Regions from separate parts of the Citrobacter meridianamericanus genome, predicted to be linked through region 1. Evidence: predicted binding sites of a transcription regulator. Region 1 holds the regulator's gene; each other region holds the start of a gene.

Region 1 (4,736 bases):
TGGTTGACCCGCATGCGTTGATACGCCAGCGGTGTGGCCTGCGGATCGTTGCTAAGGATCAGGCGGATGGCTTCCTGATCGGCTTCTAACGCATCGTGGGCGTTTTTACGCAGCAGGCCGCTCTGCCACTGCGGCCATAGCCAGAGCATCCCGCCAAAGGCGATTAGGCAACCAGTGACCGTATCGATAAACCGCGGCACGATAAACTGTTCCCCGTTCAGTGTCAGCAACTGCAGGGTGTATACCGCGGTGACCGTAAAGCCGACGGTAGCCCAGCCGTAGTTTTTACGGATGGTCAGATAACTCACCAGGGTTATCAGCAGCATGCCTGCCAGCGTGTAACTCTCCTGAATATGAAAGTGCAGTGTGACGCCAGCGATCACCAGGCCAACGAGCGTCCCTACTGAACGGTGTAAAATACGTACCCGGGTCGCCCCGTAGCCATTTTGCGTGACGAACAGGATTGTCATCAAAATCCAGTAGGGTTTTGGCAGATGTAAAGCGCTGCCCATCAGGCTGGCAATGCTCAACATTACGCTGATGCGTCCGGCATTACGCAGCGCTGGGGATTTCAACGACATATAGCTTTTCAGTGCGGGGATAAGCGGCAACCGACGCTGCTTGTCAGCCATTAAATCCCGGGCATACAGTGGGCGCTGGGTGCGTAGCACTCGGGCAATACGGCTGAAGTGCCAGTAACAAAATTGTCCTACCGGATTGTCCGGATGTTGGTTGGCAATTTTCTCCAGCGTGCCAATTTGTTTATCCATTGAAAAACGTGTTGGCAAGCGGTGATACAAAATGTCATCGGCCAGAACGCGAAGGCGTTCGGCGACGGTGCGCGCGTTCCAGCGGATCACCTGTTCGGCGTGGCTACGTTCTACCAGCTTTTGCACCTCTTCCGGCTGGTGGAGGCTGACGGAAATATGTTCCTGTAAATCGAGCGCCTCCTGAAAGGCACGTAGCAGGCGCTTATAATCGTTGTTGCGATGTGCCGACAGCATATGCATTTGCTGATAGCACTGGGTAATCAAATCTACCGCTTTTTGTTGGCGCACAAGCAGGGGGGGTAGCGCTTTTTCCGGATCGGCATGCTGAGTCAGGAGGCTGTATTTGGCCTCACAGTAATCGGCTAATTCACGATACAACAAGCTGAGCGACTCACGCAGCGGCTGCTCACGCCACATCCAGAACCAGAACCAGTTGAACAGGCCGTACCACAATGTACCCAACGCGTAGATCAGCAGTGGCTCCCAGACGGGCATGTTCCCGGCCAGGCTGAGCGTGAAAATTGCCGCGATAAGCGAGGCAGGTAGTAGTCGTGCATGCAGAGGGCCTAATTCAGCGGTTACACCAAGAATCAGCGTCAGGCCAGTGAGGATCAGCGGCAGCGGTATAGTCTGTGCCAGCAGTATCTGCATGATCAGACTGCATCCGGCAAACAAAGACGCACCAATCACTAAGCGTTTGAAAAAGCGCTTATGCGGGGTATCAAGACCGGCAATATTGCAGCAGGCAGGGACGAGGGAGAAGAGGAGCCCCAGATGAAGCTGCCCGATGATCAGACCGACGGCCACAGGTAAACATAGCACCAGCGTCTGTCGTAGTGCGTAGTTGATCTCAGGGTGATATATCAGTCTTCGCCACATCGGTGCAAACAAAAGTGGCGCATTACGGGGTAACGCGCCACTTCGATGGGGTTAACGTGTGCCGTAGACGACGATGGTCTTACCGTGTGCGGAGATCAGATTCTGATCTTCCAGCATCTTCAGAATACGACCAACGGTCTCACGGGAACAGCCAACGATCTGGCCGATTTCCTGGCGGGTGATTTTAATCTGCATGCCGTCCGGGTGGGTCATCGCGTCAGGCTGTTTCGCCAGATTCAGCAGAGTCTGCGCGATACGACCGGTAACGTCGAGGAAGGCAAGGTTGCCAACTTTTTCAGACGTGACCTGCAGACGGCGAGCCATCTGAGAGGACAGGCGCATCAGAATATCTGGATTGACCTGGATTAATTGGCGAAATTTTTTGTACGAAATTTCAGCGACTTCACATGCAGTTTTAGCACGGACCCAGGCGCTGCGTTCCTGACCTTCTTCGAAGAGGCCTAATTCACCAATAAAATCGCCCTGATTCAGATAAGAAAGGATCATTTCTTTCCCTTCTTCATCTTTGATCAGCACTGCCACTGAGCCTTTAACGATGTAGTACAACGTTTCCGCTTTTTCACCCTGGTGAATCAGCGTGCTCTTCGATGGGTACTTATGAATATGGCAATGAGACAAGAACCATTCGAGAGTCGGGTCTGTTTGCGGTTTGCCAAGCACCATGCGCGGTTATCCTCTGTTATAAGCTGTCTCCAGAGCCAAAATACTACCTGCCTCTGGGTTTGCAAAAATGTGCTTCCCGCTACCTGGGAAGGGGGCTGTCAATACGTGCGACGGCCTGTAATGTGATGTCCTCTGCATACATGCAGTACGTCAATGTATTACTGTAGCATCCTGACTGTTTTAGCATAGCTTTCGCCGTGTGTCTCCTGGTGTCTCGCTTCAGCATGACGCAGGTCGCCTTCCGTTGCGAGATTTGTTGTGTGCGCGTAATCTGTCAGGAAAATTGATGCATCGGAGTAATAAAATATGCAAGCACGTGTTAAGTGGGTTGAAGGGTTAACCTTCCTCGGTGAGTCCGCCTCTGGCCACCAGATTTTGATGGACGGTAACTCCGGTGATAAAGCGCCGAGCCCGATGGAAATGGTCTTAATGGCTGCGGGCGGTTGCAGCGCAATTGATGTGGTGTCGATCCTGCAAAAGGGTCGTCAGGATGTGACCAACTGCGAAGTGAAGCTGACCTCCGAGCGTCGTGATGAAGCGCCACGCCTGTTTACCCACATCAACCTGCATTTCGTTGTAACGGGTAACGATCTGAAAGATGCGTCCGTCGCTCGCGCGGTCGATCTTTCGGCGGAAAAATATTGCTCCGTGGCGCTGATGCTGGAAAAGGCGGTGAACATTACCCACTCCTATGAAGTGGTTGCCGCTTCGTGATGTTATGCCTGATGGCGTTACACTTATCAGGCCTACAGGATTTAAACGCGTAGGCCGGATAAAGCATTAGCCGCCATCCGGCAAAAAAACACCTTACTCTATCTTTTTACCTTCCATCAGTCGCTGGACTAGCGGCAGCATAATCAATTCCATCGCCAGACCCATTTTCCCGCCCGGAACAACCAATGTATTGATATGAGAAATGAATGAGCCCTGCAGCATGGCCAGTAGCCATGGGAAATCGATCCCTTCCAGATTACGAAAATGAATCACGACAAAGCTTTCATCGAGTGACGGAATACTCTTGGCGGCAAAGGGGTTAGAGGTATCGACGGTGGGTACGCGCTGAAAGTTAATGTGCGTACGGGAAAACTGCGGCGTGATGTAATTGATATAATCGTCCATTGAACGCACCACCGAGTCCATCACCGCTTCACGCGAGTGTCCACGCTCGCTGGTATCGCGGGTCAGCTTCTGGATCCACTCCAGGTTCACGATCGGCACCACACCAACCAACAGATCGACATGCCGGGCCACATTTTGCTGCGGGGTGACAACGCCGCCGTGAAGTCCCTCATAGAACAGGACATCCGTCGGTTCAGGCAGCGGCTGCCAGGGCGTAAATGTCCCCGGAACCTGATTCCACGGTACGGCCTCATCGTAGGTGTGCAGATATTTACGCGACTGACCTTTGCCCGTCTGACCGTATTCAATGAAGGTTTGCTCCAGCAGACCGAAGTCGTTAGCTTCGGGGCCGAAATAGCTGATATGCCGCCCGGCATCGCGCGCTTTGCGAATCGCCATGTCCATTTCCGGGCGGGTATAGCGATGAAAACTGTCGCCTTCCACCTCGGCGGCGCGCAGATTTAACTGCGCGAATATTTTACGAAACGCGAGGCTGGTGGTGGTGGTCCCCGCGCCGCTGGATCCTGTTACCGCAATCACCGGATGTTTGGCAGACATAACAACTCCATGAAATGGTTGTAATTATAGTAAAGTCGCCGGCGGCTACGGATTACTCGCGAATCTGCTTCCTCGGCATAATGTTGACCGTTTCATGCAATTCGGACCACACCAGCACGGCTTCACCTGATTGTAGTTGGCGTTTGACGTCGGCGACTTTTTGTTCGAGCGAGCGTTCATGTTCACCATAATCGGTGCCTTCGCGCAAGACAAAGCTTTCAAGCAGATTGTCCAGCGCGTCCGGGGAGATGTCTTGCCAGGGAATAATCATGATGAAGTCTCCAGATACGTTGTCAGCCAGTCCGGGATTCTGGATTCCAGCCACATCTCCGGATGGCGTATCGTACCGCCAATGAATCCGACATGGCCGCCGTGTTCAGTAAGCTGATACTCCACCTGCGAGGGCAGGTTTTCCGGCTCAGGGATCACATGATGATCCATAAACGGATCATCCTTGGCATGAATAATCAGCGTGGGTTTGGCGATCTGATTGAGCAACGGCATGGCGCTACACTGACGGTAATAGTCTATCGCATCGGCGAAACCGTGAATTTTGGCGGTGATCAGATCGTCAAAATCGCGAATGCGACGTAGAGATTTCAACTGGGCCAGGCTCACCGGCAGTGAGCCAGGATAAGCCTCAAGCTTACGCGAGGCATTGGCTTTCAACAGATTAAGCAGGTAGCGCTGATAGACCCGGGAGAATCCCTTGTCCATGTGGTAACT
Region 2 (4,736 bases), 200 kb from region 1:
ACCACCGCTGACCGGCGCATCCAGCATATCCACGCCTTTCGCTTTCAGCGCTTCGCTGATTTCGCGGCTGGCTAACGGCGCGATGGAACTCATGTCGATCAACACAGTGCCCGGCTTCGCCCCTTCAATAATACCGCCTTCCCCCAGCGCCACCTCTTTCACGTGCGGAGAGTTCGGCAGCATAGTGATGATCACATCGCACTGCTCGGCAATATCTTTCGCCGTGGCGGCGGTTTCTGCACCTGCGGCAATCACTTCCGCAATGGATTCCGGGTTACGGTCAGCAACCACCAGCGAGTAACCTGCCTTGAGGAGGTTTTTACTCATTGGTTTACCCATGATACCGAGGCCAATAAAACCAACTTTCATTGTCATGTTTTTATCTCTCTCTACTGTCGATGGTGGTTATTTCTTAAAAGAATCAGCCAGTTTCTGCGTGGCTGAACGGAACACGCCAAGGTCGCTGCCAACGGCAACAAACGTCGCGCCCCACTCCAGATAACGACGCGCATCTGCCTCTACCGGGGCCAGAATGCCGCTTGGTTTGCCATGTGCTTTCGCGCGGGCAAAAATGTGCTGAATAGCTTTCTGCACATCAGGATGTGATGCATTGCCGAGATGGCCTAACGCCGCAGCCAGATCGCTTGGACCGACGAAGACACCGTCAACGCCTTCGGTCGCCGCGATGGCGTCAACGTTATCGACGCCCTGTTGACTTTCAATCTGCACGATGATGGTGATGTTCTTATTCGACTGCGCAAAGTAGTCAGGTACGGTGCCAAACATATTGGCGCGATGGGAGACGGACACGCCGCGAATACCTTCCGGCGGATAGCGGGTCGACGCCACGGCTTTCACTGCCTCTTCTTCCGTCTCAACGAACGGGATCAGGAAGTTGTAAAACCCAATATCCAGCAAGCGCTTGATAATCACCGGCTCGTTGGTCGGTACGCGCACGACCGGCGCGCTGACGCTGCCTTTCAGCGCCATCAATTGCGGGATAAACGTCGAGATATCGTTCGGCGCGTGTTCGCCGTCCAGCACCAGCCAGTCAAAACCCGCCAGGCCTAAAACTTCGGTACTAATTGGGCTGGCTAATGCAGACCAGCAGCCAATCTGAATCTGTTGCGCCGCGAGGGCCGCTTTAAACTTATTCGGGAAAATCGTGTTATTCATCGCCTATACCTTTGTTTATTTCTGCAATTCCATACGTTTAATGTCACCGACAATAAACAGGTAGCAAACCATTGCCATCAGCGCCGAACACCCTACAAACATCAGCGCAGCATTAAATGAGTGCAGCTCGCTCACCAGATAACCAATCACCAGCGGGGTGACGATAGAGGCTACGTTGCCAAATACGTTAAATACCCCACCGCACAGACCGACGATTTCTTTCGGCGCGGTATCGGAAATCACCGGCCAACCCAGCGCGCCGAAGCCTTTGCCGAAGAACGCAAGCGCCATCAGCGCAACCACCAGAGTGGTGTTATCGGTGTAGTTACACAGAATAATGGTCGACGCGAGCAACATTCCGAGCACAATCGGCAGCTTACGTGCCAGAGTGATGCTGAAGCCACGTTTAATCAGATAATCAGAGAACACACCGCCGAGCACGCCCCCGGCAAATCCGCACAGCGCAGGAATCGACGCCACCAGCCCCACTTTCAGGATCGACATGCCTTTTTCCTGTACCAGGTAAATCGGGAACCAGGTGAGGAAAAACCAGGTAATGGTGTTAATAAAATACTGACCAAAGAACACGCCAAGCATCATACGATTTGTCAGCAACTGCTTGATATAATGCAGTTTAGGGCCACCTGATTTCACATCACCGGGCTTTTTATGGTCCATATCCACTACCGCACCGTTTTCAGAGATAAACTTCAGCTCTTCTTGCGACATACGCGGGTGATCGGTTGGGTTATGGATAAACTTTACCCACAGGCCAGTGAGCACAAAACCGATAACGCCCATCACGGTAAAGACGTGCTCCCAGCCCCAGGCAAAGGTCAGCCAGCCCAGCAGCGGCGAAAACAGCGCCAGGGAGAAATATTGTGCGGAGTTAAAAATCGCGGATGCCGTACCGCGCTCTTTCGTCGGGAACCAGGCCGCCACAATACGGGCGTTCGCCGGGAAGGACGGCGCTTCCGAGAAGCCCAGCATAAAGCGCATGATGAACATTGAAATACCCGCCCAGGCCAGCGGGAACATGTCTACAAAACCCTGCAGAAAGGTAAACAGCGACCAGAAGAACAGACTGTAGGTGTAGACTTTCTTCGAACCGAACTTATCCAGCAGCCAACCGCCAGGGATTTGCATCAACAGGTAAGCCCAACCGAAGGCGGAGAAAATGTAACCCATTGAGATGGCACTGAGCTGCAACTCTTTCGCCACTTCCGTGCCGGCAATAGACAGCGTCGCACGGTCCGCATAGTTAACGGCGGTAACAATAAATATGATTAGTAATATTAAGTAACGGGTGTGCGTACCTTTCTTTTTCTCGACAACTGTATCCAGTATCATTCTAATTACCTCGGGTACATAAAGTTTTTATTATTATTTGGCAAATATCCCTGATGATAAATTACCGATAATAAAAACGTATAATTATTTATCAGACGCTATAAAACCGTGATTTAGTATAATCAGCAGCCCAACGTTAATCATTGTGCAAGCGCTCATTAAACACGAGTTATTAAAATAATGTTTTGGGCATATGCACACATGCATGGGCGCTAATCCACACATTTACGTATTGCTACCCCTGGTGGGACGGCCTTGCTGAGTTTAAGTGATCATTGTCACATTCTTCGCGATAAACTCCTGGCATTCTTATTTCACGATACCGAATCTTTATTACTGATAATGAGATTCAAAATATAAATATCTACACTATTATCACCACTTGTTGGAGAATACTGGACAATGGCCGACATCGAAATTAGACAAGAATCGCCAACGGCGTTTTATATTAAAGTTCACGACACAGATAATGTGGCGATTATTGTCAATGACAATGGTCTGAAAGCCGGGACACGTTTTCCGGACGGACTGGAGCTAATTGAACATATTCCCCAGGGTCATAAAGTGGCGCTCGTGGATATTCCAGTTCACGGCGAAATCGTGCGTTATGGCGAAGTGATAGGCTATGCCGTTCGCGATATCCCCCGTGGCAGCTGGATTGATGAATCAATGGTTGAGCTGCCCAAGGCCCCGCCGCTGAAGACGCTGCCGCTGGCAACCAAAGTGCCTGAGCCTCTGCCGCCTCTCGAGGGTTATACCTTCGAAGGCTACCGCAATGCTGACGGTAACGTTGGCACCAAGAATCTGCTCGGCATCTCCACCAGCGTGCACTGCGTAGCGGGCGTGGTGGACTATGTAGTGAAAATCATTGAGCGCGACCTGCTGCCCAAATATCCGAATGTCGACGGCGTAGTCGGGCTCAATCATCTGTACGGCTGCGGCGTGGCGATTAACGCTCCAGCCGCCATCGTGCCCATTCGAACTATTCACAATATTGCGCTAAACCCGAACTTTGGCGGTGAGGTAATGGTCATTGGCCTCGGCTGTGAAAAACTGCAGCCAGAGCGCCTGCTGGAAGGCACGCACGATGTAAAAAGCATTCCGGTCGACAGCGCCAGCATCGTCAGCCTGCAGGATGAAAAACACGTCGGCTTTCAATCGATGGTTGCCGATATTTTGCAGGTGGCCGAACGCCATCTGGCAAAGCTCAATCAGCGCCAGCGTGAAACCTGCCCGGCATCAGAACTGGTGGTCGGCATGCAGTGCGGCGGCAGCGATGCGTTTTCCGGCGTAACGGCCAACCCGGCTGTAGGCTATGCCTCCGACCTGTTAGTACGCTGTGGCGCCACCGTGATGTTCTCTGAAGTTACCGAAGTACGCGATGCCATCCACCTTCTGACTCCACGTGCGATTAACGAAGATGTGGGTAAACGCCTGCTCGAGGAGATGGCCTGGTACGACAACTACCTGGACATGGGCAAAACGGACCGCAGCGCTAACCCTTCCCCAGGTAACAAGAAAGGTGGTCTGGCAAACGTGGTGGAAAAAGCGCTGGGTTCTATTGCGAAGTCGGGCAAGAGCGCGATTGTCGAAGTCTTGTCGCCGGGCCAGCGTCCAACCAAACGTGGCCTGATTTACGCTGCCACCCCCGCCAGCGATTTTGTCTGCGGTACGCAACAGGTTGCTTCCGGGATCACAGTACAAGTCTTTACCACCGGTCGCGGTACACCGTATGGCCTGATGGCCGTGCCGGTGATAAAAATGGCGACGCGTACCGAGTTGGCCAATCGTTGGTTTGACCTGATGGATATCAACGCAGGCACCATCGCCACCGGAGAAGAAACGATTGAAGATGTGGGTCTGAAACTGTTCGAGTTTATTCTCGACGTCGCCAGCGGACGTAAGAAAACATTCTCAGATCAGTGGGGACTGCATAACCAGCTGGCGGTGTTTAACCCGGCGCCAGTGACCTGATTATTCCAATCAGTGAAATACCAGACGATGTCAGCGTCATCTGGTATTTCACCCCATCAGCGCCTTGATCTGCGCTAACGTTGACGTACCTTCCATTGGCCCACGCGTCGATATCGCCAATGAGCCTGCCGCATTGGCATGAGCCAGCGCATCCGGAATCGAGTATCCTGCAAGAAACAGGCTGACAAATGTTGCGCCAAAGCAATCACCAGCACCAGTGGGATCGACAACGTCAA
Region 3 (4,736 bases), 2.3 Mb from region 1:
GCCATGCCGAAAGGCATAGTTCCGGTACCGGTTGTTGCGGTGATATAGAAAACAAAGGCAATTGAAATGAATACACCGGCAGTAATTGCCAGATAGAACGTCTTAAGCGGATGTTTCGTTGCTTTATAGACGCCTGCTTCTTCGGCAACTTTGGCCATTGCAGCAGGAAGAATAAGATCAAAAGGGTTGTCAGCTTTCACACTAACTCTCTCTTTATTAAGTCGGCGACGAGATACTAACAAAGCATTATAGATGAGAATTTGATATAGATCATATCTCGCCTGGCTTATAGGCCCGTAAGACGCATGGTTTTTATGCAATTACGGAGTAACTTGTTGATTATCCACATAAAAATAAATTTTAAAAATTATAAAGTGAGTTGAATTTTTTCTTTTTGTCTCCTGTTAGACGGTTAATTAAAATGGAGTAATTGAGATAAAAAACTGCATTAATACGCTAATTTTTTTAATATCAACTACTAATATTTAACCTTGTTTTTACATTTATTTTCCGATTTGACCAAAATAAAAAAACAGGGCGCTCAAAGCGCCCCGTAATATATCCCAGACAAAACTTTTAGCCTACTTAGCGCAGGCTGACTGTCATTATTTTGACCAATGTGCCGCTTTCGCGCGCTGTAGTTTTTCATAGGCTTTCAGCAGAGACTGATGCGCCGGGAAAGCCTGCAGATCGCTATCAACGGTTTGCAACCCGTAGAATGGCGCTTCGCCACTCAATGCTGCACTTGCCGCTTCAACCGCCTCGGCACCGTACATGCGGACAAACGCATTCAGATATTGCAGCGGCTGACGATCTTCTTCCTGAGAGAGCAGAAGCAGCGTTTGCAGACAGCGGTAGTAGTTGGCACGTTCAGCGCTAAAGACGGAGGCATTGAATTCCATCGTCCATTCTGTCCAGACCAGCGCCTGCTCCAGGTCGCCACCGGCCAGCGCCAGCATCACTTTTAGCTCGCCAATACGCAGGGTGTACCAACCGTTATCCGCGCCGGTTGCCAGACCAAGTAGTTCGCGGACGCGGGTGAAGTCGTCAAAGCCTTCTTCATCCAGTTGTTCGATCAGGTTGAGATAGTCTTCTTTATCCCATTCACTTCCCGGCAGAGAGAGGATGGTGTCACGCAGATGGGCGCCCATGGCGTTGTTGGCTAACCACAGATCTTCAGACGGGTAGATGTCAGACATTCCCGGAACAATAATGCGGCAGGCGTAAACGCTCAGATGCTCATAGTCGGCGATATACACTTCTTTATCTTCAGCATTGAAGATAGCCATTAGGGTGGCGAACTCTTCTTCCGTGGTGCCAGAGAAATTCCAGTCAACGAACGGATAGTCGGCATCCTGCTTGAACAGATCCCATGAAATCAGACCGCTGGAATCAATGAAGTGGGTTTCAAGGTTAGTGTGTTCAGCCACTTCTTCGTCGTCAAAAGTCGGTGGGGTGAAGACATCAAGGTCTTTCAGACCACGGCCCTGCAACAGTTCAGTGACGGTACGCTCCAGTGCTACGCCGAAATCCGGGTGCGCGCCGAAGGAGGCAAAGCAGGTACCGTTCGCCGGGTTGAACAGGACAACGCAAATCACCGGATACTTGCCGCCCAGCGAGCCATCGTAGGCGAAAATTGGGAAACCTTCCGCTTCCAGTTTGGCGATGGACTCCACCACAGCCGGATAGCGCGCCATGACTTCGGCCGGGATTTCCGGCAGGCTGATGCTTTCCGCAATAATGCGGTTCTTCACATGACGCTCAAAGACTTCAGACAGGCCCTGAACGCGAGCTTCGTTTCGCGTGTTACCCGCAGACATGCCGTTAGAAACATACAGGTTGCCGATAATATTCATCGGTATATAGACGGTCTGGTTATCAGACTGGCGGGTAAACGGCAGACCGCAGACGCCACGTTCTTCATTACCGGACTGTAGATCGATAAGCATGCTGCCAGTCAGTTCGTTTTCTGGATCGTAAAACGCTCGCAGTCGTGCATCCAGCAGACCTTCTGGTACATCGTCGTTTTCAGTCAGCGGGAACCATTTTTCGTTCGGGTAATGCACGAACGGACCGTTGGCGATGGTTTCACCCAGCCAGAAATCCGCAAAGAAGTAGTTAGTCGACAGACGCTCAAAGTATTCGCCCAACGCGGAAGCCAGTGCCGCTTTTTTTGTCGCGCCTTTCCCGTTGGTAAAGCACAACGCGCATTCTTTGTCGCGAATATGTACAGACCAGACGTTAGGGACGGGATTCAACCACGAGGCTTCCTCAATTTGAAAACCAAGGTCGAGCAATTTTTGCTGGAAGCGAGCGATGGAGTCTTCCAGAGCGGCATCTTTGCCGGGGATAAATGTTTGCGTCATGAAAATCACTTTTGTCGTACGGAAAGCGCGCAATGATACGGGTTTTCAATGAACGGCGCTATCGTCGCCGGATTCCAGGCGTAAATAAAAGCATTAGCTATGCTTTCTTACAGCCAACCACGTTTAGAGCATATTAATGAAAGCATTCGATTTACACCGTATGGCGCTTGATAAAGTGCCGATGGATTTTCTGGGCGAAGTTGCTTTGCGCAGCCTCTATACCTTTATATTGGTTTTTCTGTTTTTAAAAATCACCGGACGTCGCGGCGTACGTCAGATGTCGCTTTTTGAAGTCCTGATCATCCTTACGCTGGGTTCCGCAGCGGGAGACGTGGCGTTTTATGATGATGTTCCAATGCTGCCGGTGCTGGTGGTCTTTATTACCCTTGCAGTGCTGTACCGGTTGGTAATGTGGTTGATGGCACACAGCGAAAAAATGGAGGATTTGCTGGAGGGGAAGCCTGTTGTGATCATTGAAGATGGTGAGCTGGCATGGTCAAAGCTCAATAGCGCCAATATGACGGAATTCGAGTTCTTTATGGAATTGCGTTTGAACGGCGTAGAGCAATTAGGACAGGTGAAACTGGCCATTCTGGAAACGAACGGGCAAATCAGCGTCTATTTCTATGCCAATGAAGATGTAAAGCCGGGACTCAGTATTCTGCCAAAACGCTGTACGCAACGCTTTAAGATAATGCCTGAAGCTGGGGACTATGCCTGCATACGTTGCAGTGAAGTGGTGCAAATGAATGCCGGCGATCATCAATTATGCCCGCGCTGTGCAAATCCAGAATGGTCGAAGGCCAGTCGGGCAAAACGGGTTACCTGACAGCGAAAATCTCGGTTTTTACCCGTCAATCCGATAGATTCTGTTGTGTGACCAACGACACATTTTTACCCTGGTCATTTTTACCCATTGCGGCGCGTGTCACTGAATGATAAAACCGATATCCACAGGAATAACTTATACCAATATCTGTCACCGGATTATCGTCAATGACAGGATGTTGATTGGACAACAACACAACGTGGTGAGGGGAAATGGCTCAGGTCTTCAATTTTAGTTCAGGTCCGGCAATGCTACCGGCAGAAGTACTTAAACTGGCTCAACAGGATCTTCGCGACTGGAACGGTCTTGGCACGTCGGTGATGGAAATTAGCCACCGTGGCAAAGAATTCATTCAAGTCGCAGAGGAAGCAGAGCAGGATTTTCGCGATCTTCTCAGTATCCCCTCCAACTATAAAGTGTTGTTCTGCCATGGCGGTGGCCGTGGGCAATTCGCGGGTATCCCGTTAAATATTCTGGGTGACAAAACCACGGCGGATTACGTGGATGCTGGGTATTGGGCCGCCAGTGCAATTAAAGAAGCGAAGAAGTACTGTACGCCAAACGTTATCGACGCCAAAGTCACCGTTGACGGACTGCGTGCCGTTAAGCCGATGAGTGAATGGCAGCTTTCTGACAATGCGGCGTACTTGCACTATTGCCCGAATGAAACCATCGATGGCATTGCGATCGATGAAACGCCGAATTTTGCCAGCGACGTGGTGGTTACGGCGGATCTGTCCTCGACCATTCTTTCCGCACCGATTGACGTAAGCCGCTATGGCGTAATTTATGCCGGAGCGCAGAAAAACATTGGCCCGGCGGGGCTGACGATTGTCATCGTGCGTGAAGATTTGCTGGGTAAGGCCCATGTGTCTTGCCCGTCAATCCTCGATTATACCGTGCTGAATGACAACGACTCCATGTTTAATACGCCGCCAACTTTTGCCTGGTATCTGTCTGGCCTGGTCTTTAAATGGCTGAAAGAGCAGGGCGGTGTTAACGCGATGGATAAAATTAACCAGCAAAAAGCGGAACTGCTGTATGGCGTAATCGATAACAGCGATTTCTACCGTAATGACGTGGCGAAATCGAACCGTTCTCGCATGAACGTCCCGTTCCAGTTGGCTGATAGCACGCTGGATAAACTCTTCCTGGAAGAGTCTTTCGCTGCGGGCCTGCATGCGCTGAAAGGGCATCGTGTGGTCGGCGGTATGCGCGCGTCCATCTACAATGCAATGCCGCTGGAAGGTGTAAAAGCGCTGACCGATTTCATGGTCGATTTCGAGCGTCGCCGCGGTTAATCAGCTTTATTTTCATCCCCACAGCCAACCTGTGGGGTTTTTATGTCTGTTTTTGAGAGTCGAGTTTCATGGAATCCCTGACGTTACAACCCATTGCGCGGGTGGATGGCACCATCAATCTGCCTGGATCCAAAAGTGTTTCTAACCGCGCTTTGCTGCTGGCTGCATTAGCAAATGGCACCACTGTTCTGACCAACCTGTTGGACAGCGATGATGTCCGCCATATGCTTAATGCTCTGA

What was found. The regulator CRP, encoded in region 1, controls carbon source genes, mostly activating them, when cyclic AMP is high. The targets are predictions, from matches to a motif close to ATGTGANNNNNNTCACAT.
Region 2: a site for CRP is predicted at 2,793-2,810, ahead of garD (galactarate dehydratase). Genes of this name have one in related genera too.
Region 3: a site for CRP is predicted at 3,241-3,258, ahead of serC (3-phosphoserine/phosphohydroxythreonine transaminase). Genes of this name have one in related genera too.

What each region holds. Positions count from the first base shown of each region.
Region 1 covers NZ_CP101036.1:421,007-425,742, forward strand. The annotation lists gene NMD08_RS01925 (YccS/YhfK family putative transporter) at 1-1,649, opposite strand, end outside; gene crp (cAMP-activated global transcriptional regulator CRP) at 1,701-2,333, opposite strand; gene NMD08_RS01935 (OsmC family protein) at 2,640-3,047, shown strand; gene NMD08_RS01940 (phosphoribulokinase) at 3,141-4,010, opposite strand; gene NMD08_RS01945 (YheU family protein) at 4,063-4,281, opposite strand; partial or broken gene NMD08_RS01950 (hydrolase) at 4,278-4,736, opposite strand, start outside.
Region 2 covers NZ_CP101036.1:624,660-629,395, reverse strand. The annotation lists gene garR (2-hydroxy-3-oxopropionate reductase) at 1-375, opposite strand, end outside; gene garL (2-dehydro-3-deoxyglucarate aldolase) at 406-1,176, opposite strand; gene garP (galactarate/glucarate/glycerate transporter GarP) at 1,192-2,526, opposite strand; gene garD (galactarate dehydratase) at 2,929-4,500, shown strand; gene NMD08_RS03030 (sugar kinase) at 4,549-4,736, opposite strand, start outside.
Region 3 covers NZ_CP101036.1:3,463,195-3,467,930, reverse strand. The annotation lists gene focA (formate transporter FocA) at 1-200, opposite strand, end outside; gene ycaO (30S ribosomal protein S12 methylthiotransferase accessory factor YcaO) at 606-2,366, opposite strand; gene NMD08_RS17065 (DUF421 domain-containing protein) at 2,503-3,195, shown strand; gene serC (3-phosphoserine/phosphohydroxythreonine transaminase) at 3,408-4,496, shown strand; gene aroA (3-phosphoshikimate 1-carboxyvinyltransferase) at 4,565-4,736, shown strand, end outside.